DNA from 3 places in the Promicromonospora sp. NPDC060271 genome. Region 1 is predicted to be linked to each of the others. Evidence: predicted binding sites of a transcription regulator. Region 1 holds the regulator's gene; each other region holds the start of a gene.
The links. Region 1 encodes LexA, which represses DNA repair genes until DNA is damaged. Its sites were predicted from a motif close to TCGAACANNTGTTCGA; they were not measured.
Positions count from the first base shown of each region.

Region 2: a site for LexA is predicted at 2,317-2,332, ahead of ACFWE2_RS13750 (SAV_6107 family HEPN domain-containing protein). Genes of this name have one in related genera too.
Region 3: a site for LexA is predicted at 4,975-4,990, ahead of ACFWE2_RS09140 (DUF222 domain-containing protein). Genes of this name have one in related genera too.

Region 1 is NZ_JBHXBG010000228.1:608-7,662, reverse strand. It holds gene ACFWE2_RS23535 (carbohydrate ABC transporter permease) at 43-1,017, shown strand; gene ACFWE2_RS23530 (carbohydrate ABC transporter permease) at 1,019-1,906, shown strand; gene ACFWE2_RS23525 (ATP-dependent DNA helicase) at 1,979-4,045, shown strand; gene ACFWE2_RS23520 (L-lactate dehydrogenase) at 4,072-5,061, shown strand; gene lexA (transcriptional repressor LexA) at 5,146-5,961, opposite strand; gene ACFWE2_RS23510 (LysM peptidoglycan-binding domain-containing protein) at 6,151-6,597, shown strand; gene nrdR (transcriptional regulator NrdR) at 6,717-7,055, shown strand, end outside.
Region 2 is NZ_JBHXBG010000077.1:18,659-26,077, reverse strand. It holds gene ACFWE2_RS13760 (DUF3040 domain-containing protein) at 1-369, opposite strand, end outside; gene ACFWE2_RS13755 (DNA polymerase IV) at 475-1,716, opposite strand; gene ACFWE2_RS13750 (SAV_6107 family HEPN domain-containing protein) at 1,811-2,272, opposite strand; gene ACFWE2_RS13745 (spermidine synthase) at 2,373-3,395, shown strand; gene ACFWE2_RS13740 (cold-shock protein) at 3,449-3,652, opposite strand; gene ACFWE2_RS13735 (proteasome assembly chaperone family protein) at 3,987-4,916, opposite strand; gene ACFWE2_RS13730 (response regulator) at 5,104-5,523, opposite strand; gene ACFWE2_RS13725 (ATP-binding protein) at 5,618-7,267, opposite strand; gene ACFWE2_RS13720 (PP2C family protein-serine/threonine phosphatase) at 7,264-7,419, opposite strand, start outside.
Region 3 is NZ_JBHXBG010000043.1:6,573-13,991, reverse strand. It holds gene paaZ (phenylacetic acid degradation bifunctional protein PaaZ) at 1-1,335, shown strand, start outside; gene ACFWE2_RS09150 (TetR/AcrR family transcriptional regulator) at 1,466-2,110, shown strand; gene ACFWE2_RS09145 (PaaI family thioesterase) at 2,115-2,516, shown strand; gene ACFWE2_RS09140 (DUF222 domain-containing protein) at 2,792-4,909, opposite strand; gene ACFWE2_RS09135 (dihydrolipoamide acetyltransferase family protein) at 5,135-6,562, opposite strand; gene ACFWE2_RS09130 (alpha-ketoacid dehydrogenase subunit beta) at 6,559-7,419, opposite strand, start outside.

The sequences.
Region 1 (7,055 bases):
GTCGACGCGGGCCGGCCCGGCCACCGAAGCGAAGGATCCACGATGACGACCATCTCCAGCCCGCTGCGAGCCGCGGCTCCGGCACCACCACCACCGTCACGCCCGAGCCCGCGCCGCACCCGGCGGCGCACGCCAAGGGACTGGCTGCGTGAGGGCGGTCTGAGCACCCTGATCATCGCGAGTCCGATGATCCTCGTGTTCGGCGTCTTCTCCTGGTTCCCGATCGGCCGCGCGCTCGTCATGAGCCTCCAGGAGACGAACCTCGTCACCGCTCCCGAGTTCGTGGGGCTCGACAACTTCGTGTTCGTGCTGCAGGACCCGCTGCTGGGCAAGGCCGTCCAGAACACGCTGTGGTTCGCGCTGCTCGCGCTCGTCTTCGGCTACCCGCTGCCGCTGGCCGCCGCGGTACTGATGAGCGAGGTGCGGCGGATGCGGGGCCTCTTCTCCGCGCTGGCGTACCTGCCCGTCGTCGTGCCGCCCGTCGTGGCGGTGCTGCTGTGGAAGTTCTTCTACGACGCCTCCGACACCGGCGTCTTCAACACCATCGCGGGCTGGGTCGGGCTCGGCCCCTACCCCTGGCTCCAGGACGCCGGCAGCGCCATGCCGTCGCTCGTCCTCGAAGCGACCTGGGCCGCCGCGGGCGGGACGGTGATCATCTACCTCGCCGCGCTCGTCGGAGTGCGGACCGAGCTCTACGAGGCCGCCGAGGTCGACGGCGCCGGCGTGTGGCGCAAGGTCTGGCACGTGACCCTCCCGCAGCTGCGCGGCGTCCTCTTCATCACGCTGATCCTGCAGATCATCGGCACCTCACAGGTGTTCCTCGAACCGTTCCTCTTCACCGGGGGCGGCCCCAACAACGCGACCCTCACGATCCTGATGCTCATCTACGACTACGCGTTCGGGAGCAGCCTCGGCGGCAACTACGGTGCCGCGACCGCCCTGAGCCTGATGCTCGCGGGCGTCCTTGCCGTCCTCTCCGCGGTGTACTTCCGCGTGACCCGACCCTGGAGCAGCTGACATGGCAGCCACCGCCGAACGCGGCATCGTCTCGGCCCACGACCGGCGCCGGCCGAGCGTACGGGCCGCCCTCGGCGTCCTGCAGGGCGGCCTGCTGGTCACCCTCGTCGTCGTCGGGCTCGGGCCGATCCTCTGGCTCGCGAAGGCCGCCGTCACCCCGACGCAGGACACCCTGCGCGAGCCGCTCGGGCTGTTCCCCACCGGGGTCGACTGGGCCAACCTCGCCACCGCGTGGAACCGGGCCGAGATCGACCACTACTTCGTCAACACGCTCGTCGTCGCGGCAGGCGCCTGGTTCTTCCAGCTCCTGGTGGCCACCACCGGCGGCTACGTGCTGTCGGTGCTGCGGCCCCGGTACGGCAACGTGATCCTCGGGCTCGTGCTCGCGACGCTCTTCGTACCGTCCGTCGTGCTCCTCGTACCGCTGTACCTGACCATCCTCGACGTCCCGCTCGTCCACATCAGCCTGCTCAACACGTTCTGGGCGGTCTGGCTGCCCATGGGCGCCAGCGCCTTCAACGTCCTGCTCGTCAAGCGGTTCTTCGACGGCCTCCCGCGGGAGATCTTCGAGGCCGCCCGCGTCGACGGCGCCGGACCCCTCCGGCTGCTGTGGAGCATCGTGCTGCCGATGTCGAAGCCCATCCTCGGCGTCGTCTCGGTGTTCGCCGTCATCGCCGCCTGGAAGGACTACCTCTGGCCGCTGCTGGTCCTCCCGGACCCGGTCCACCAGCCGCTCTCCGTCCGGCTGCCCGCCATCGCCCCGTACCTGGAGCTCGACGTGTTCCTCGCGGCGCTCGCGATCTCCACGGTGCTGCCGATCGCCCTCTTCCTCGCCTTCCAGCGCCTGTTCCTCAGCGGCGCCGGACTGGGCGGCGCGGTCAAGGGATAACCCCTCGGCCGGCCGCCGGCACCTGTGGACGAGACGGGGTGCGTGTCGGTGGTCCGGCTTAGGATCGAACGTGTGACCAGCCTTCCCGACGCCCCTCCCCAAACCACCGACATCCCCGAGGTCGAGGAACTTCTCGACCTCGCCGTCGGTGAGCTGGGCGGTGGGCGCCGGGACGGCCAGCACCGCATGGCCGTCGCGGTCGGCGAGGCCATCGAGAAGGGCGAGCACCTGCTCGTCCAGGCGGGTACCGGCACCGGAAAGTCGCTCGGCTACCTCGTGCCCGCCGTCCGGCACGCGGTCGCCGCCGACAGCAAGGTCATCATCTCGACGGCGACCCTGGCCCTCCAGCGCCAGGTCATCACGCGCGACCTGCCGCTCGTGGCCAGGGCTGTGACGCCGCAGCTCCCGCGCGAACCGAAGATCGCGCTGCTCAAGGGCTGGCACAACTACCTGTGCGTGCACAAGATCGGCGGCGGGTACCCCGCCGACGAGCCCACCCTGTTCGACCTGCCCGGCGGCGAGGACCACCCGCGCACCGAGGAGCCCGCGGCTTCCGGCGGCGCTCGCGGCCGGCGCAGGGACGACGGCGCGACGCTCGCCGACCATGTCCGCCGCCTGCACGAGTGGGCGAACGAGACGGAGTCGGGAGACCGCGACGACCTGGTCCCGGGCGTGCCGGACCGGGCCTGGCGCCAGGTGTCCGTGACGGCGCTGGAGTGCCTGGGCGGCAAGTGCCCGATGCTCGCCGAATGCTTCCCCGACAAGGCGCGGGCCGCCTCCCGGGAGGCTGACGTGGTCGTGACCAACCACGCGATGCTCGGCATCGCGGCCACGGGCAGCCCGGGCGTCCTGCCGGAGCACGACGTCGTGGTGGTGGACGAGGCGCACGAGCTCACCGACCGGGTCACGTCCTCGGCGACCGTCGACCTGTCCATGGCGTCGGTGGAGAACGCCGCACGCCTGGCGCGGCGGCACGCGGGCACCAACACCGACGCCCTGGACGCCGCGGCGCAGGCGCTGGGGACGTTGCTGGTGACGGCCCCCGCCGAACGGTTCCCGAGCGGCCTGCCCGACGAGCTGCGCCTGGCGGTCGGCGCGGTGCGCGACGCGGCCCGCGAGGTGCTGAGCGCGCTGAAGCCGGAGGCGAGCGGCGGCAAGGGCCAGGCCCCCGCCCAGCCCGAACCCGGCCTGAAGATGGCCCAGGGCGCCATGCTGCAGCTTTTCGAGACCGCCGAGCGCATGGCATCCGAGGACACGACCGCCGACGTGCTGTGGTGCTCGCGCCCGGACAACGCCTGGGGCAGCTTCGGCGACAACGTGACCCGGCTGCACGCCGCGCCGCTGCACGTGGCAGGACTGATCCGCACCCATCTGCTGGGCGAGGCGACGGGCGTCTTCACGTCGGCCACGCTCGCGCTCGGCGGAACGTTCGAGCCGGTGGCGGGCACGCTCGGCCTCAACGGCGCGGACGCCCCGCCGTGGCAGGGCCTCGACGCCGGCAGCCCGTTCGACTACCCGCGCCAGGGCATCCTGTACATCGCGCGGCACCTGCCCGCGCCGGGTCGCGAGCCGACGACGGAGGCGCAGCTCGACGAGATCGCGGAGCTGATCACCGCGGCTGGGGGTCGCACGCTCGGGCTCTTCTCCTCGCGCCGTGCCGCGAACGCCGCGGCCGAGGCCATGCGCGAGCGGCTGGACCTCCCGATCCTGGCGCAGGGCGACGACCAGCTTCCGACGCTCGTGCGCGAGTTCGCCGAGGATCCGCAGGCGTGCCTGTTCGGCACGCTGTCCCTGTGGCAGGGCGTGGACGTGCCCGGCCCGTCGTGCCAGCTCGTCCTGATCGACCGCATCCCGTTCCCGCGCCCCGACGACCCGGTCAAGGCAGCGCGTGCCCGCGCGATCGAGCAGGCGGGCGGCAACGGGTTCATGGCGGTGTCGGCGCAGCACGCGGCGCTGCTGCTCGCGCAGGGCGCCGGGCGTCTCGTGCGGAGCAAGGACGACAGGGGAGTGGTCGCGGTCCTCGACCCGCGCCTCGCGACCGCCCGCTACGCGTCGTTCCTCACCCGCTCGATGCCCGGGTTCTGGCCGACGACCGACTCCGCGCTGGTCCGCGCCGCGCTGGCGAGGCTCGACACCTGATCTGGCTCGACACCTAGTCTGGGGGTATGGCAGCCCTTTCGGACATCCCGGCCGCACGGTCCTCCGGCGCCCGCACCACCAAGCTCGCGGTGGTGGGCGCCGGCGCGGTGGGTTCCACGCTCGCCTTCGCCGCGCTCGCGCGGGGCTCGGCGCGGACCATCGCCCTGCACGACGTGAACCGGGCGAAGGTCGAGGCCGAGGTGCTCGACCTCCGGCACGGCCTCATGTTCACGCCCCAGGTGCAGGTGATCGGCTCGGACGACGTCGCGGTGTGCGCGGACGCCGACGTCGTCGTCGTGACCGCCGGGGCGAAGCAGAAGCCCGGGCAGACCCGCATCGACCTCGCCGAGGGAACGATCGGGCTGATGCGCGAGATCCTGCCCGGCCTGGTCGACGTCGCCCCGCACGCCACGTACGTGATGGTGACCAACCCCGTCGACGTCGTGACCTACGCGGCGCTCAAGATCTCCGGCCTGCCGCGCGAGCGGATGTTCGGCAGCGGCACCGTCCTGGACTCCTCCCGGCTGCGCGTCGTGCTCGCCGAGCGCTGCGGCGTGGCGGTGGGGAACGTGCACGCGTACATCGCCGGAGAGCACGGCGACTCGGAGATCGCGCTGTGGAGCTCGGCGTCGATCGGCGGCGTGCCGCTGCTCGACTGGGAGCCGCTGGGCGGCAACCCGCCGCTCGACGCCGCTGTACGCACCGAGGTGCACCGCGAGGTGGTCGACTCCGCGTACCGGATCATCGCCGGCAAGGGGGCGACCAACTACGCCGTCGGCCTGGCTGCCACCCGCATCATCGAGGCGGTGCTCAAGGACGAGGGCCGGATCATGCCGGTGTCCTCGCTGCTGGACGACTACCACGGCATCGGTGACGTGTGCCTGTCCGTGCCGTCCCTCGTGGACCGGCGTGGTGTCACGGACAACGTGCGGGTGCCGATGTCCGACGACGAGCTGGCCGGCCTTCGTGCCTCGGCGGACAGCGTGCGGGCCGTGCAGAGGCGCTTCGGCTTCTGACAAGACTGGCGAGGTAGAGCGCCTGTCCACCCTTCGCAAGGCTCACCTTGCAGAGGTGGACAGGTGCTCCACCTCGCGGTCCCGTCAGAGGCTGCGCAGCACCGCGACCACGCGGCCGAGGATCTGGGCCTCGTCACCGGGAATCGGCTCGTAGGCAGGGTTCTGCGGCAGCAGGAACACGTGCCCGTCGGTCTGCTTGAACGTCTTGACCGTGGCCTCGCCGTCGATCATGGCGGCGACGATCTCGCCCTGCTCCGCGACGTTCTGCTGTCGTACGACCACCCAGTCCCCGTCGCAGATCGCGGCGTCGACCATCGAGTCGCCGGCGACCTTGAGGAGGAACAGCTCACCGTCGCCCACGAGCTGGCGGGGGAGCGGGAACACGTCCTCGACGACCTGCTCGGCAAGGATGGGGCCACCGGCCGCGATACGACCGACGAGCGGCACGTACGACGGCGGCGGGGTGCCGGCGTCGTCGGGAACGGAGCCACCCCAGTGGACCTGGCCGCTACGGCGTGGCTCGGGCCAGTGGATCTCGCCGCGTGTCGGCTTGTCGACCTGCTCGGCCATCGGCTCCACGAGCTCCATGGCGCGCGGCCGGTTGGGGTCGCGGCGCAGGAAGCCCTTCTTCTCGAGCATCTGGAGCTGGTGCTTGACGCTCGACGGGCTGGCCAGCCCGACGGCCTCGCCGATCTCGCGCATCGACGGCGGGTAGCCCCGCGTCTCGAACGACTGCCGGATCGTGTCCAGCACGAGGCGCTGCCGTTCGGTGAGGCGGTCTGTCGGCGAGATCGTGTGCACGTCGGCGACCGCCTTGTCGCCTGGCGCGTCCAGCGTGGCGACGCCGGAGGCTGCCGTGTCGACGGCTCTCGTGTCGCTGGTCCCGTCCCGTCCCGTCATGCCCGTGCCCCTCCCGTTCCGACAAATGTTCTCCTGTGCGCTACCCACTCTAGGTCACAAATGCGCTCGGCTCAAACGAATGTTCGAGCGTGTCTCGACATGGACGGTGTCTCGTGCTACACAATGGTACGGGCGTTCGACGAACGCTTGTATGAACGACGAAAGCTCTGCACACTTCGAGGAGGGGCCATGGGGGACGTGATCCCGCTGCGGCAGTACACCCCGACGTATGAACCGGCGTATGCGCCGTCGTATGGCCGGGCGTACACGCCGGCGGCCCGACCGGCCGCGGTTCGTGCGTACACCCCGACGGAAGGGCGCACGCTCGCCGACCGGCTGGGCCTGGCCGGCCTGCGGCTCACCCGGCGCGGCCGCGTGGTCCTCGTGCTGCTGGCCATGCTCCTGCTCGCTCCGATGGTCACGTGGGGGGCCACGGCGGTCGCCAGCTCCCCCGGGGAACCCGTCGAGGTCCGGGTGCACGCGGTCCAGCCGGGTGAGACGCTCTGGGGCTTCGCCGAGGAGGTCGCGAGGCCCGGCGAGGACGTGCGTCACGCGGTGGCGAGGCTGCAGGAGCTGAACGAGATGTCGACGGGCAGCGTGCGTGTCGGGGAGCTGCTGCTCCTGCCCAAGGAGTGACCGAAGGCCTCGATTCGCCGACGAATGTTGCGGCTATGTTGCAAGGGGGTGGTTTGCCCGCTTACGGTCGGGGCGCGACCGGAGGCCTCCGGTCGATGGTCGACCACGCAGGAGTGAGCATGCACTGCCCGTTCTGTCGCCACGCCGACTCGCGTGTGGTGGACTCGCGGACTGCCGACGACGGCCTGTCGATCCGGCGCCGACGGCAGTGCCCGAACTGCAACCGGCGGTTCACCACCGTGGAGACCGCGAGCCTTTCCGTGGTCAAGCGCTCCGGCGCCACGGAGCCGTTCAGCCGCGACAAGGTCGCCGCGGGTGTGCGCAAGGCGTGCCAGGGACGCCCGGTGAGCGACGACGACCTGGCGATCCTGGCCCAGCGCGTCGAGGAGACCCTGCGGAGCAACGGCAGCGCGGAGATCGACGCGTACGAGGTGGGCCTCGCCATCCTCGGCCCGCTC
Region 2 (7,419 bases), on a different contig from region 1:
GCCGCCTGAGCTGCCACCACCCGGCCGTCGACGGGGCTTGCGTGCTCCCCCGTGCGACGGCTGGACCGTGCCGTCGTCAGCAACGACGCCGACCGGACCGTCCTGCTGCTTCTTGCGCGGCCCGAGGAACGCGAAGACCACGCCGGCGAACATCAGCACGAAGCCGATGGCGCCGAGCCAGGTCTGGGACGTCGCCGCACCCACGACAAGAAGAAGCAGACCGACGACGACGCCGACCCCGGACAGCACATAGCGAAGAGCGTTACCCCGACCTGTGGACTGAAGCGTATTTGCAAGCCGCGGGTCGTCTGAGGTCAGAGCACGCTCCATCTGCTCCAGCACCCGCTGCTCGTACTCGGACAGAGGCATCGAGACCCCCGGATCTCGCAAAGGAACAGTGTCCCTTCCAGGATAGGACGACCCGGCCGTCGTTGGTAGTCGACATCCCGGGCATACAGCGACTATAGGGGCAGATCAGTATCGACGCGCGCCGTTCTTGTGATGTACACCCAGGTCGATCGCTGTTTTCCCGAACTTTTCGCGCACAGCGTCGAGCGCAAGTTCAGCCTCTCGCTGGGCTCCCGAGCGCGGATCGACCGCCTCCTCGAGCGTCGGCTGCTGCGTGGAGCCGTCTCTTTGCTGAAGATTTTCACCCCGTACGCCGACCAGCCGCACCGGCAGCCCGCCCAGGTCGACCCCCGCGACGAGCTCACGAGCGACCAGGTAGATGTCCCGCGCGACGTCGGTGGGCCCCTCCAGCGTTCGCGACCGGGTGAACGTGGCGAAGTCGCTGGACCGGACCTTCACGGACACCGTGCGCGCCATGACGCCCTGGTGCCGCATCCGGGCGGCGACCCGGTCGGACAGCTCGAGCACCCGCCGGCCGACCGCCACGATGTCGTCCTGGTCGGTGTCGAAGGTGGTCTCGGCACCGATGCTGTGCTCCCGGTGCTCGGGCACGACGGGACGGGGGTCACGACCCCACGACAGGTCGTGCAGGTGCGCGCCGCTGACCCGCCCGACGGCGGTCTGCAGGCTCGCCAGGTCCGTGTGCGCCAGCTCCTCGACCGTGGTGATGCCCCAGGCGGCGAGGGCCTTCTCGGTCTTCTCGCCGACGCCCCAGAGGGCGCCGACCGGCAGCGTGTGCAGGAAGTCCACCGTCGCCTGGACGGGCACGAGCATCAGCCCGTCGGGCTTGGCGTGCGTCGAGGCCAGCTTCGCCACGAACTTGTTCCGCGCGATGCCCACCGACGCCGTCACGCCGTGCTCGGCCTGGATGCGACGGCGCAGCGCGGCGCCGATCACCGTGGGCGGGCCGAGCCGCCGCCGGGCACCGCTCACGTCGAGGAACGCCTCGTCCACGCTGATCTGCTCGACGAGCGGGGTGACCTCCCTGAGCATGCCCATGACCGACCGGGACACGTCGTGGTACAGGGTGTGGTCGGGCTTGATCACGGTGGCCTGGGGGCACAGCACGCGGGCACGTGTCATCGGCATCGCTGACCGCACACCGTACGCGCGGGCCTCGTACGTCGCCGCCAGCACGACCCCGCGGTCCTGTCCGCCGACGATCACCGGCAGGCCGCGCAGCTCGGGCCGGCGAGCCAGCTCGCAGGACGCGAAGAACGCGTCCATGTCCAGGTGCAGCACCGAGCAGCCGGACTCGTCCGATCCCCAGTTGCGTCTCGCTGCCGCTGACCGCGGCCCCTTGCTCACGAACGTGCTCCGTCCTTGCTGTTGCTCAGTGCTCGGAGAACCGCTCCGAGTATCGGCCAGGCAGGACGCACCCGCCCGGCCGCGTACGCGCCTGCTACGACGCCTCGGGCACCAGGGTCAGGCGCTGCGCGGAGAACCCGGCCTGCGGGTCGACGAGCATCGCCACCTCGTCCCGGAAGTCCTCCGCGCACGCGAGCAGCTCGTCGGCACGGGCGGGCTCCACCTGCTCCGGCCGGCCCGCGTCGACCGCGGCCCGCAGGGGCGCCCCCGCGGCGAAGTAGCCGGACCAGGCCGCCAGCTCCGGCTCGGCGTGCGCGAGCATGTCCCACACCGTCCGCGCGCCGGAACGCGCCGACGGTCGCCCACGGAGCGCAACGACGGCGGCCGCCGAACGGATCGCCGCGAGGTGCGCGTGGACGAACCGGTCCCCCGGGTCCACCGAACGCGCCGCCTCGGCCAGCTCCGCGTCCGCCTTGCGCAGCAGAGCGCTGACGCCCGGCGGGACCGGCACGAGCATTCGCGCGGACACGACGTCCCGCGCGCTCTGAGAGTGCATGGTGCCCATCTCAAACCTCCGATCGAACCCCTTGTGCGACACTATCGAACATGCGTTCTATTCTGTCAAGCGAGCCGCCGAGCCGGGAGAGACTGTCCCCATGGCCCGCCGCTCCGCCCGACGCAGCCCATCCTCCTCCGCACCACTGACACTCACCGGCGAGCTGCCCGTCGGCCCCGTGCCGATCAGCACCGGCACCGCCGAGGTGGTTCGCGACCCCGACTTCCCGCAGCGGGTGACGCTGCACGTCAACGGCGTGCCGAGCTCCAGCCTCGACCTGTCGGACCCGGGATTCCTCGACTTCGAGTACATGCAGCAGATGGCCGCCTTCGTCGCCCTGCTGCCGCCCGGGCCGCTCAAGGTGCTGCACCTCGGTGCAGCGGGCAGCGCGTTCGCCAGGCACGTGGAGCACGAGCGGCCGGGCTCCCGCCAGCTCGGGGTCGACCTCGACGCCCGGCTCCTCGAGCTCGTCCGCGAGTGGTTCGCCCTGCCGCGCTCACCCCTGCTGCGGCTGCGCGCCGACGACGCCGGGCGGACACTCGCGTCAGCCCGCGACGAGTCCTACGACGTCGTGGTCCGCGACGTCTTCGCCGGCGACCGCACGCCCGCCCACCTCGTGGGCACCGGGTTCGCCGCCGAGGCGCACCGCGTGCTCCGCCCGGGCGGCGTGCTGCTGGTCAACTGCGCCGACAAGCCGCCCCTGACCACCGCCCGCCGCGAGGTCGCCAGCCTCGCCAAGACCTTCGGGCCGGACGCCGCCGCCTCGGGCCGGCTCGCCGCCGTCACCGAGCCCGCGATCCTCAAGGGCCGCCGCTACGGCAACCTGGTCCTCGCCGCCGTCCGGGAGCTGCCGAAGGACCCTCCGGCGGCCCGCAACGACCCGATCGGCCAGGACCCGACCGGCCACGACCCGGCCCGCCACGACGACGAGCCGCGCGAAGCCCCTCAGGGCGCCGCAGAGGCCCGCTCAGGGCACGACGACGGCGTCGTGCGGCCGGACCTGCGCGCGGCGCGTCTGGGGCGCGTCCTGCGCACCCTCGCGGTGCCTGCCACGCTGCTCGTAGGCGACGACGTCACCGCGTTCGCCGGCACGGCGGCACCGCTGGAGACCGGCGCACCCTGACCCGGACGCGAAAAGGCCGCCACCCCGAGGGGTGGCGGCCCTTCACAGAGAGGTCAGAGCGGGACTACTGCTTCCGCCTGCGGACCCTTGGGACCCTGGGTGATCTCGAACTCGACCCGCTGGGCCTCCTCGAGAGACCGGTACCCGTTGGTCTGGATCGCGGAGTAGTGGACGAAGACGTCGGCGCCGCCGCCGTCCTGGGCGATGAACCCAAAGCCCTTCTCCGCGTTGAACCACTTCACAGAACCCTGCGCCATGCTGTCTTTCGACCTTCCGTCCGAGAACCGACGGCGGGCCCGTTGCCCACCCCCGTGCCGCAATGCTTTTCCCGCTTGCTCACGACACGGCGGACGTGGCGTTGGTACGTCACTGCAACGTGCGCCAGTGTGGCACGTACCACTCAAATGTGCCACGGAACAGGCACAATTCTGCCGCAGGTATGACACACCGGGCCGTGCGCGGCCTGGTCGGACCGAGCCGGTGTGCACCTCTGCCTCCGGCTCGGGCGTCCGCTGTGCGGCTCAGACCTGCGGTTCCGCGCGGGGTGCACGACCTCGTCGCGCGGCGCGCACCCCGCGCGGCACTCCGGCGTCAGTCGCCGTTCTGCTGTGCGAGGAACCGCTCGAACTCCGCGCCGAGCTCCTCCGCGCTGGGGATCGGGGTGCTCTCCGCGAGGAGGCTCGGGCGGCCGACGGAACGCGCGAAGGCGTCATACTGCTCCTCCAGCGCCTTCACCACCGCCGCGATCTCGGCCGAGTCGGCGACCTGCTTCTCCACCTCGATCTTCGCGTCGGTGGCTGCCTCTTCCAGCTTGGGGATCGCCAGGTCGAGCCCGGTGGCCCGCTCCGTGTGGTGCAGCGCCACCACGGTCGCCGGCGGGTACTGCGACTGGGAGAGGTAGTGCGGCACGTGGACCGTGAAGCCCATCGCGTCGTGCCCCGCCTCACCGAGCCGGTACTCCAGCAACGCGGACAGCGAGCCCGGCACCTTCACGCTGCCGAACCACGACGTGTAGTCGTCGACGAGGGCCGGCCGGGTCGCGTGCGCGGTCAGGGACAGCGGGCGCGTGTGGGGCAGGCCCATCGGGATGCCCTGGATGCCGACGACCAGGCTGACGCCGAAGCGCTCGACGAGCTGGATCACGCCGGCCACCACGCGCTCCCACTGCAGGTCCGGCTCGGCACCGTGCATCAGCAGGAAGCCGGTGCCCTCCGCGTCGGTCACGTGGTCGATCGCGAGGTAGGGCGCCTGGTAGTCCGACCAGTGGTCGGAGTCGAAGGTCATGGTGGCCCGCTTGGAGCGGTAGTCGAGCAGCTGGTCGACATCGAACGTCACCAGGCGCTCGACGCGGAACTCGTCGACGAGGTGCTCGACGGCGAGGTCGCCAGCGCTGCCCGCGTCCACGAACCCGCGGACCGCGTGCAGCAGAACAGGTCCGTCGGCGCTTCCGGGCACGCTGCGACCCAGCGTGCGCCCGACCGCTGCTTCGTCGACGTCGTAGATGCCCTGGGGGTCAAGCACGTGCGCTCCCTCGCTCGTCGGAGTGGTTCGGCGATCCCTCGGACATATCGTCCGGGGTCTCTGCTGAGGTCCAACGCCGCGACGGCCTCGTGTCTTCCCGTTACGCCCTCAGCGTCGCGGGAACCCTACCGAGTCGTGAAGCTCCTACGAGTCGCGGTACCCGACCGAGCGGGCCTACCGACCAGCCCTACCGACCGGGCAGGCGCACCACGGAGACGAAGAACTCGTCGATCTGGCGGACCACGTCGATGAAGCGGTCGAAGTCCACGGGCTTGGTCACGTACGCGTTGGCGTGCAGCGAGTACGAGCCCACGACGTCCTCCTGCGCGTCGGACGTGGTCAGGACCACGACCGGGATGTGCCGGAGCATGGGGTCACCCTTCGCGACCGCCAGCACCTCCATGCCGTCCATCTTCGGCAGGTTGAGGTCCAGCAGCACCAGGTCCGGGGTCGGGGCCTTGGCGTACTGCCCCTGCTTGCGCAGGAACTCGAGCGCGCTGACGCCGTCGCCGACCACCGAGACGTTGTTGGGCACGCGGTGGTCCTCGAACGCCTCCCGGGTCATCAGGACGTCGCCCGGGTCGTCCTCCACCAGGAGGATCTCCATCACCTTGTGACCGCTCACGCCCGTACCTGTCCCCTGGATTCGGCAACAACGGGACCCGTCGTCGCGACCCGCCGTCGGCCCTGGTCAGGCCGCCTCATCCGAGCGTAGTCGACTGCGCACGTTCGGTCGAAAGGCGCCCCGGGCCGGGCTGCCCCTGCCGCCTGGCGAGGGTGAACCGCACGATGGTGCCGCCGCCGGCCGCCGGCTCGATCCAGATCCGGCCCTTGTGGTACTCGACTATGCGTTTCACCAGCGAGAGGCCGATACCGGTGCCCGCGTACTCGTCACGCGGGTGCAGCCGCTGGAAGATGATGAAGACCCGTTCCGCGTACTGGGCGTCGATGCCGATGCCGTTGTCCACCACGGAGATCTCCCAGTGCGCGCGCATGCTCCGCACCTCGATACGCACCTTCGGCGCCCGTTCGGGGTCACGGAACTTCAGCGAGTTGCCCACCAGGTTCACGAAGAGCTGCTGCAGCAGCGCACGCTCACCGTGCACGACGGGCATCGGGTCGTGGACGATCTCCGCCTCCGTCTCCGCCACCCGCTCGGACAGCTCGGAGAGCGCGCCGGCGAGCACCACCTCGAGCTCCACGTCCTCGCGCGGGACCCCGGTCCGGCCCACCCGCGAGAAGCTCAGCAGGTCCTGGATGAGGCGCTGCATGCGCTTGGCGCCGTCCACCGCGAACTCGATGTACTGGTCGGCACGGTCGTCGAGCGAGCCGCCGTACCGCTTCTGCAGGAGCTGGGTGAAGCTCGCGACCTTGCGCAGGGGCTCCTGCAGGTCGTGCGAGGCCACGTAGGCGAACTGCTCGAGGTCGCGGTTGGACCGCTCGAGCTCGCGCGCCTGCTCGCTGAGCAGGCCGTGCGCGTTCTCGACCTCCTGGTGCGACAGCCGGATCTCCTCCACCTGGTGCACCAGCTCGCGGCGCATCGTCTCGACGTGCATGGCGAGCAGGGCGACCTCCCCTGCACCCACCGGGCGGATCTCGCGGCCGAGCACGCCGCTGCTCACCACCCGCACGCCGGCGGTGAGCGTGGTGAGCGGGCGGATGACCCAGGTCTCCAGGGCCAGCCACATCATCGTGCCCATGAGCACCACCACGAGCACCAGGGCCACCACGGCGCCCAGCAGGAGCTGTTCCCAGACGGCCCGGGTCTCCATGATCTCGTCGCGCTGCGCACCCAGCTCGGCCAGGTACTGCACGACGGCGGTACGGGCGCTGTCGTAGAGCTTCTCGCCCTCGGCGGTCGCCGGCGCCGTACCGAGGAGCTCCATCCGGCACGCCATCTGGCCGGCCGGCGCCGCCTCGACGGCCGCCACCACGGGCTCGGCGTACTCCTCGAACCAGGCGTCGGTGGCGCGCACCGCCTCCTCGTGGGCCAGCGCCACCTCGGCGTCGGACGCGAGCTCCCGCCGTTCGACGTCGGCGAGGAGCATGATGCGTCCGCTCGACCCGACCGCCCGGGTCCACGGCTCGAGCGCGGCGGGATCGCACGTGGCCCGGTAGGCGCGCAGCGAGGCCTCCGCGTCGCCCAGCGCGAGCGAGGCGCGCTCGCCGTCGACCAGCGCGCGGGTGTACGGGCCGTCGGCCCGGGCGTCGAGGCCGCGCGACTGGACCAGGGCGAGCACCGCCACCGCGAGCGCGATGATGAGCATGGCGGCGACCGCACCGAGGAGCCGGGCGAGCCGGCGACGCATGGACACACCGGTGAACCGGTGCTCGTCGGGCACCAGCGTCATGCGCGCGACCACTCCACCGAGTCGGCGAGCGTCGACGTCCGCTCCGGCGGTCCCGTCGCCCCGGCGCCGGCCCAGCCGACGAAGAGCAGTGCGGCGTCGTCGACGAGGGGACCGCCGTGCAGCTCACGGACGCGGCGCAGCACGCGGGTCAC
Region 3 (7,419 bases), on a different contig from region 1:
GCCGCGATCCTGCGTGAGCACCCGGCGGTGCTGCACCGCGGCGTCCGCCTCGGCGTCGAGGCCGACTCGCTGAACTGCTCGATCCTCGGCCCCGACGTGACGGTGGAGGACCCGGAGTTCGACCTGTTCGTCAAGGGCGTCGTCACCGAGATGACGGTCAAGGCCGGCCAGAAGTGCACGGCGATCCGGCGCGTCATCGTCCCGGAACCGCTCGCCGACGCCGTCGTCGAGGCGATCAGCGCGCGCCTGGACCGGATCACGGTCGGCGACCCGGCGGACGAACGCGTCCGGATGGGCGCGCTCGCGAGCCTCGGCCAGCGCGACGAGGTGCGCAAGGCCATCGAGGCGCTGCGCACCTCGGCCGACATCGTGTACGGCGACCCGGCGCACGTCGACGTCGTGGGCGCCGACGCCGAACGCGGGGCCTTCCTCTCCCCCGTCCTGCTCCGGGCCCGCCCCGGCGCGGCGGAGCCGCACGAGGTCGAGCCGTTCGGGCCGGTCGCCACGGTGCTCACCTTCGGGACCGTCGAGGAGGCCGTCGACCTGGCCGCCCGCGGCCACGGCAGCCTGGTGGCGTCGCTCGCCACCCACGACCCGCAGGTCGCGCGGGACGTGGCCCGCGGGCTCGCCCCCTGGCACGGCCGGCTGCTGATCCTCGACCGCGACGACGCCGCCGAGTCGACCGGCCACGGCAGCCCGCTGCCGATGCTCGTGCACGGCGGCCCGGGCCGCGCCGGCGGCGGTGAGGAGCTGGGCGGTGTGCGCGCCGTCCTGCACCACATGCAGCGTACGGCGATCCAGGGCTCCCCCGACATGCTCACCGCGGTCACCGGCCGGTGGACCACGGGCTCACGACGCCTGCTCGACGGCGTGCACCCGTTCCGCAAGTCGCTGGCCGAGCTGCGTGTCGGCGACACCATAGAGACGGCGACACGGACGGTCACGCTCGACGACATCAACCACTTCGCGGAGTTCACCGGCGACACGTTCTACGCGCACACGGACCCGGAGGCCGCGGCGGCGAACCCGTTCTTCGGCGGCATCGTCGCGCACGGCTACCTCGTGGTGTCCCTGGCCGCCGGACTGTTCGTGGACCCGGACCCGGGTCCGGTGCTGGCCAACTTCGGCGTCGACAGCCTGCGGTTCCTCACCCCCGTCAAGGTGGACGACACCATCCGGGTGAGCCTGACCGTCAAGCAGATCACGCCGCGCACCTCCGCCGACTACGGCGAGGTGCGCTGGGACGCGACGGTCACCAATCAGGACGACGCACTGGTGGCGACCTACGACGTGCTGACGCTGGTCGCGAAGACCGCCCACCGGACCGATCACTGACGACCGAAGGGTGGCCCCAGCACACCGCACGCCTTCGTCGGCAGGTCGCGTGCGGTGGCAGTGTGCCGGGGCCGCCTCCCTGGCCACCCATCCGGCCTCCGGCCGGCCTCTCGTCTGGGACGATGACGCCATGACCACAGATGCGACGTCGGCGGACGCGCCCGCCCGCCGTCCGCGGGGGCGGCCGGGTCACGACCGCGAGGCGGTGCTCCGGACGGCGATCACACTCTTCAACCAGCGCGGGTACGACGCGACGTCGATCAGCGACCTGGCGGCCGAGCTGGGTGTCACCAAGTCGGCGGTGTATCACCACTTCGTCAGCAAGGAGGCGCTGCTCGCGGCGGCCCTCGACGAGGCGCTGGAGGGGCTGAGCGAGGCGGTCGAGACGGCGTCGGTCGCGACGGACGGCGAGCCCAGCTCCATCCGCCTGCGGACCACCGTCGAGGCGGCCGTACGCATCCTCGCCGACAACCTGCCGGCCGTCACGCTGCTGCTGCGCGTCCGCGGCAACAGCGACGTGGAGCGTTCGGCGATGGAACGACGCAGGCACATCGACGAACGCCTCGCCGTGCTCGTCCGGCAGTCCGCCGCGGAGGGCGACCTGCGCGACGACATCGACCCCGAGGTCATCAGCCGGCTCGTCTTCGGCATGGTCAACTCCCTCGCCGACTGGTACCGGCCCGGCGGGCCGCTGCCCGCCGACGCGCTCGCCCGCACCATCTCGAGCGTGCTCTTCGAGGGCCTGGGTCCGGCGCGGGACGGCGTCGTACGGTGACGGCATGACAGCGACGAAGCCCTGGACGATCACGCTGGGCGCGCTCGACGAGAAGCTGGGCATCCGCGTGCTGGAGCAGTCGGCGCAGCGGGTGGTCGCCACCATGCCGGTGGCGGGCAACACCCAGTCGCTCGGCCGCCTGCACGGCGGCGCGACGGCAGCGTTCGCGGAGGCGCTGGGATCCTGGTGCGCGCTGATCCACGCGAGCACGGTGGGCAAGGTGTGCGCGGGCGTGGACCTGAACATCACCCATCACCGGGGCGCCACGGACGGGATCCTGACCGGCACGGCGACGCCGATCCACCTCGGCCGGACGACCACGTCCCACGAGATCGTCGTGACGGACGACCAGGACCGTCGCATCTGCACGGCCCGCATCACCAACCAGCTGATCGAGCCGCGCTGACGCGGTTCGGGTCGCACTGCTGACGGGTCTGAGTTTCGTCGAGCTCGTCGTCAGCCGCCCGCTGTTCCGGCCGGTCTGCGCGGCAAGACGGACCTGCCACGGGCTGAGTCGCCGAGCTCGCCCACCGGGACCGCGATGGTCCGCGGGTCGGTGAGCGGAAGGAGGGAGCGTGGGAGCCCGGCGCCCGGCAGCGTGGGAGCCCGGCGGGCCGGAAGCGTGGGAGCCCGGCGTCCAGCTCGGTGTCGAGTGGCTGTCGCGCTGGTCAAGCCGGTGAACTAGCCGGCGAGCCGGGACTGCCGGGTGAGGTGGACTGGCGGGCTCGGAAGTCCGATCAGGCGGTTCGGGTCCCGCCAGGCTCGACCGGCCGGGCGCTCGGCTTCGGTTAGTGGTGGCGGCTCGGTGGTCTGGTCGGTGCCCGGTGGGAGTGGGGCGTCGATGGGTTCGGGTAGGCGGATGCGGTGCCCGCGGGCGTCGGTGAACGCCCACCCGGTCTCCAACAGCGCACCGGCCGGGGTGCCGGCCGTGTTGGTGCCGGTGTTGGTGGTGTTGGTGGGCTTGCCGGTCCAGTGCATGGTGATGCCCTTGGCATCGACGAGCTGGTGGTGGTACCAGCACAGCAACGCACTGTTGGCCACGGAGGTGTTTCCGCCGTCGGCCCAGTGGGTGATCGCGTGATGGACCTCGCACCGGGACGGTGGCTGGTCACACCCTGGCCAGACGCAGTGCTGGTCTCTCGCGATGACGGCGCGACGCATCTGCCCGGACACGGTGCGTTGGGCGCGTCCGACGTCGAGGACGGCGCCGTCGGGTCCGAACACGATCCGGGTCACCGCACTGTGACAGGCCAGGCGGCGTATCAGTGCGCGGGGAGCGCGTTCACCGGTCTCGGTGAACACCGGCCCACCCGGGGTCAGGAACCCGGTCACTGTCCCGGGCAGCGGGGTGTCCGTGGTACTCCAGCCACCCAGACCACCGGTCGGACTACCGGTTGGGGTTCCGGTTGGGGTTCCGGTTGGGGTTCCGGTTGGGGTTCCGGTTGGGGTTGCGGCTGGGCTGCCGCCCGGACTGCCGGTCGGGCTACCGGCTGGACCACTGGCCGGGCTACCGGCTGGGGTTCCAACTGGGCTTCCAGTCGGGCTTCCGGTCGGGCTTGCGACCGCTGGGCCCGTGCTCACTGAATCGGTGCTCACCGCGCCTGCACCAACGCCCGCACCCGTGTTGGTGCTGTCCCCAGCGCCCGTGTCAGTGCCAGTGCCAGTGCCAGTGCTGGTGCCCGCGATGTTGGGGCCGGTGCCCGTCCGGTTGCCGCGACCAGGTCGCGCCTGTCCGCAGGACAGGCACAGCCCGTCCCGGGTCCGGGTGACCTGAGTGACGAACTCGTTCCACGACACCGTGACGTTCAGGTGCGGTGCGATCAACGCTCCTGGGGAAGCCTGGTTCGTGTCCAGGACCACGCGGGCCACGTCCGCGAGGGCTTGTGCGCGACGCTGCGTCGTGGTGCGAGTGTCGTCCGCGGACGGTGCACCGAGGACCGCGTTGAGGGCGGTGGTGAGTTGCAGGCCGTGCTCGTCGGTGAGGAACCCGGCCACGTGGTACCCGCCGAACGTCTTGGCGAGGTCGAAGAACTCGCCTCGGGCGGCTTTGTCGTCGTCGAGGTCGTCGGTGTCGGGGTCGGTGATGGTCGCGAACCGGCGCGCGACCTTCCGAAACTGGTCCGCGTTCAACACATTGGCTTCCCGCAGGACTACGCCTTCACCGGTGGTCAGGGTGCCGTCCGTGACCGCGTCCTCCAACACCTGGGTGACTAGTTCTCGGGTGTGGGTGCCGTCGGGGTCGTCTACGGGGTCGGGGAAGTCGACCGGCACACTCTGCACGAACTCTTCCGGTGTCGTGGTGTGGCCGGTGCGGGTATCGATCAACCACGCCAGTGCGTCGGTACGGGTCTCGCTGGTGGGTGCGACCTCCGTCATCACCCTCGCGTGGTCGGCCCCGAGGGTGCCGGCGACCAGGCGCTCCCGCGTCACGGGCAGTGCGGTCGCCAGGCGACGCGCGATCGTCATGTCCTTACCCGCCGTGGACGCGGACACACCTTCGCGCAGGCGGAGCCAGGTCGTGAACGTGCGGGCCGAGCCACCGGCCCGCCAGGAACCCTCGTTCTCAATCCGGGGCAGCAGCGTGTACCGGACCCCGTCCAACCGGCCGGTGATCCGGCGGATGCGGGTGTGTGCGTCGGCCAGGCGACTGATGCTCGGGGCATCCCACCCGGTCAGGACCTCGGGGTCGGTCAGCGCGGTCAGTTGCCCGGTCGCCGTCTCGAGCAGGGCCAGCACGTCCTCGATCGAGGCCGCAGCAGGCAGGCCACCAGCAGGCATGCTGTCCGTCGTCTGCTCCACGATGCCCACCCCCGCCCGTCCTGATCGCCCGCTCTAGCTCTCACTCCTTCACTGCACCTATTATCTCGAACATTCGTACGTTCCGCTCGCTGGATTTCAAATCTGTGGATAACCCTTCAGCGCAACAGATGGACCTGGCCAACCCGTGAACCATCCCGACGCCCCGCCGAGACCAACAGCCCACACCGACCGCACCACCAACCACCACAACTCAACAGCACACCGTCAGAGCCGGACGATCGCCGCGGCGGGATCCTCGATGGCGTCGGCGATGGAGCGCATGAAGCCTGCCGCCGTCCCGCCGTCGCAGACCCGGTGGTCGAAGACGAAGGACATCTGCGCGATCTTGCGCGGCACGATCTCGCCGTCGACCACCCACGGGCGGTCGATGATGCGGCCGAGACCCAGCATCGCGACCTGCGGGTGGTTGATGATCGCCGCGCTGCCGTCGACCCGGAACCCGCCGTAGTTGTTCAGCGTGAACGTGCCCGCGGTGAGCTCCTCGGTGGTCACCTTGCCTGTGCGGGCGCGGGCGACGAGGTCGCGGAGGGCCACGTCGAGCTCGGTGGTGGTCATCGAGCCGGCGTCGAGCAACGCGGGGACGACCAGCCCGTGCTGCCCCTGTACGGCGACGCCGAGGTTGATGACGCCGGGCATGACGATCTCGTCGCGCTCCGTGTCCAGTCTGGAGTTGAGCACCGGGTACTCCTTGAGTCCGGCGACGACGAACCGCGCCACATAGGCGAGCAGACCCGGCCCCGGATCGCCGGGAGCCCGGGCGGCCTCGCGCAGGTTCCAGAGCCCGGTCGCGTCGACGTCGACCCAGACCGTCGCCTCGGGAATCTCCGCGCGGCTCCGCGACAGCACCTTGGCGGCCGTCTTCTGGAAGCCGCTGAGCGGGATGCGCCGCTCCCCGCGGGCTCCGTCCGCAGCGGGAGCGCTCGGCCCGACGGCGGCCGGCGCCTGCGCCTGCGCCTGCGCCTGCGCTGAAACCGACACCGGCGTCTGCCGCACCCGCTCGATGGCGGTCCACACGTCGGACCTGGTGACGACGCCGCCCGCCCCGGTCGGCGCGATCGCGCGCAGGTCCAGCCCCGCTTCACGGGCGAGCCGCCGGACGATGGGCGAGACCACCTTCACCGGGCCGGCGGCCGAGGTCCCGGCGCCGTGCGAGGTCGCGGCACCGGCCGAAGCAGCGGCAATGACCGAGGGCCCAGCAACGGCCGGAACAACGGCACCAAGAGCCGCCGTCGACCGGGCGGCGCGTGGCCGCCGCCGTCGGCCCGAACCGGGATGCGCGGAGGTCCCGTACCCGATGAGCACGTTGCCGGAGCCCGCCCGCTCTTCCTCACGGTAGGTCTCGGCGGCCACCCCCGCGTCACCGGTGACGGCAGCAGCCCCGGCGACGCCGATCGTGATCAGCGGCCTGCCCACCTCGACGAGCTCCCCCTCGGCGGCGTGGAGCACCACTACCCGGCCCGCGTACGGACTGGGCACCTCGACGACGGACTTGGCCGTCTCGACCTCCACGACGGGCTGGTCCACCGTGACGACGTCACCCTCTGCGACGAGCCACTGCACCACCGAGGCTTCGGTCAGCCCCTCGCCCAGGTCGGGCAGCAGGAAGGTCTGCTCCGTCGTGGTGGTGGTCATGCGTCCTCCCACTGGAGGTCGTCGACGGCGTCGAGGATCCGGTCGACCGACGGCAGCTGGAGGTGCTCGAGCTTGGGCGGCGGGTACGGGATGTCGAACCCGGTCACGCGCCGCACCGGCGCCGACAGCGAGTGGAAGCAGCGTTCGCTCACCCGGGCCGCGATCTCGGACGCGACGCTCGCGAAGCCTGCGGCCTCTGCGACGACGACGGCACGGCCCGTCGACTCGACGGCCGCGCAGACCGTTGCGTCGTCGAACGGCACGATCGAGCGCAGGTCGACGACCTGCAGGCTGCGACCCTCGCGCGCGGCCTCCTCGGCGGCCTCCAGGGCGACCGGCACGGCAGGCCCGTAGGCGATGAGGGTCGCGTCGGTGCCCTGGCGCCGGACCACCGCCGTGCCGATGCCGGGCTTGTGGTCGCGGCCCAGGGCGACGTCGCCCTTCGCCCAGTAGAGCTTCTTCGGCTCGAGGAAGACCACCGGGTCGGGCGAGGAGATCGCCTCGCGCAGCAGCGCGTAGGCGTCCGAGGGGTTCGACGGCGCGACGACGTGCAGGCCCGGCGTGTGCGCGTAGTACGACTCGGACGAGTCGCAGTGGTGCTCGACCCCGCCGATACCGCCCGCGTACGGGACCCGGATGACCAGCGGCAGCTCGACGCGGCCGCGCGTGCGGTTCCGCATCTTGGCGACGTGGCTCACCACCTGCTCGAAGGCGGGATAGGCGAAGGCGTCGAACTGCATCTCGATCACGGGACGCATGCCGTTCATGGCCAGGCCGACGGCGAAGCCCGCGATACCGGCCTCCGCGAGCGGGGTGTCGAAGCAGCGGTCCTCACCGAACGTCGCGGTGAGGCCGTC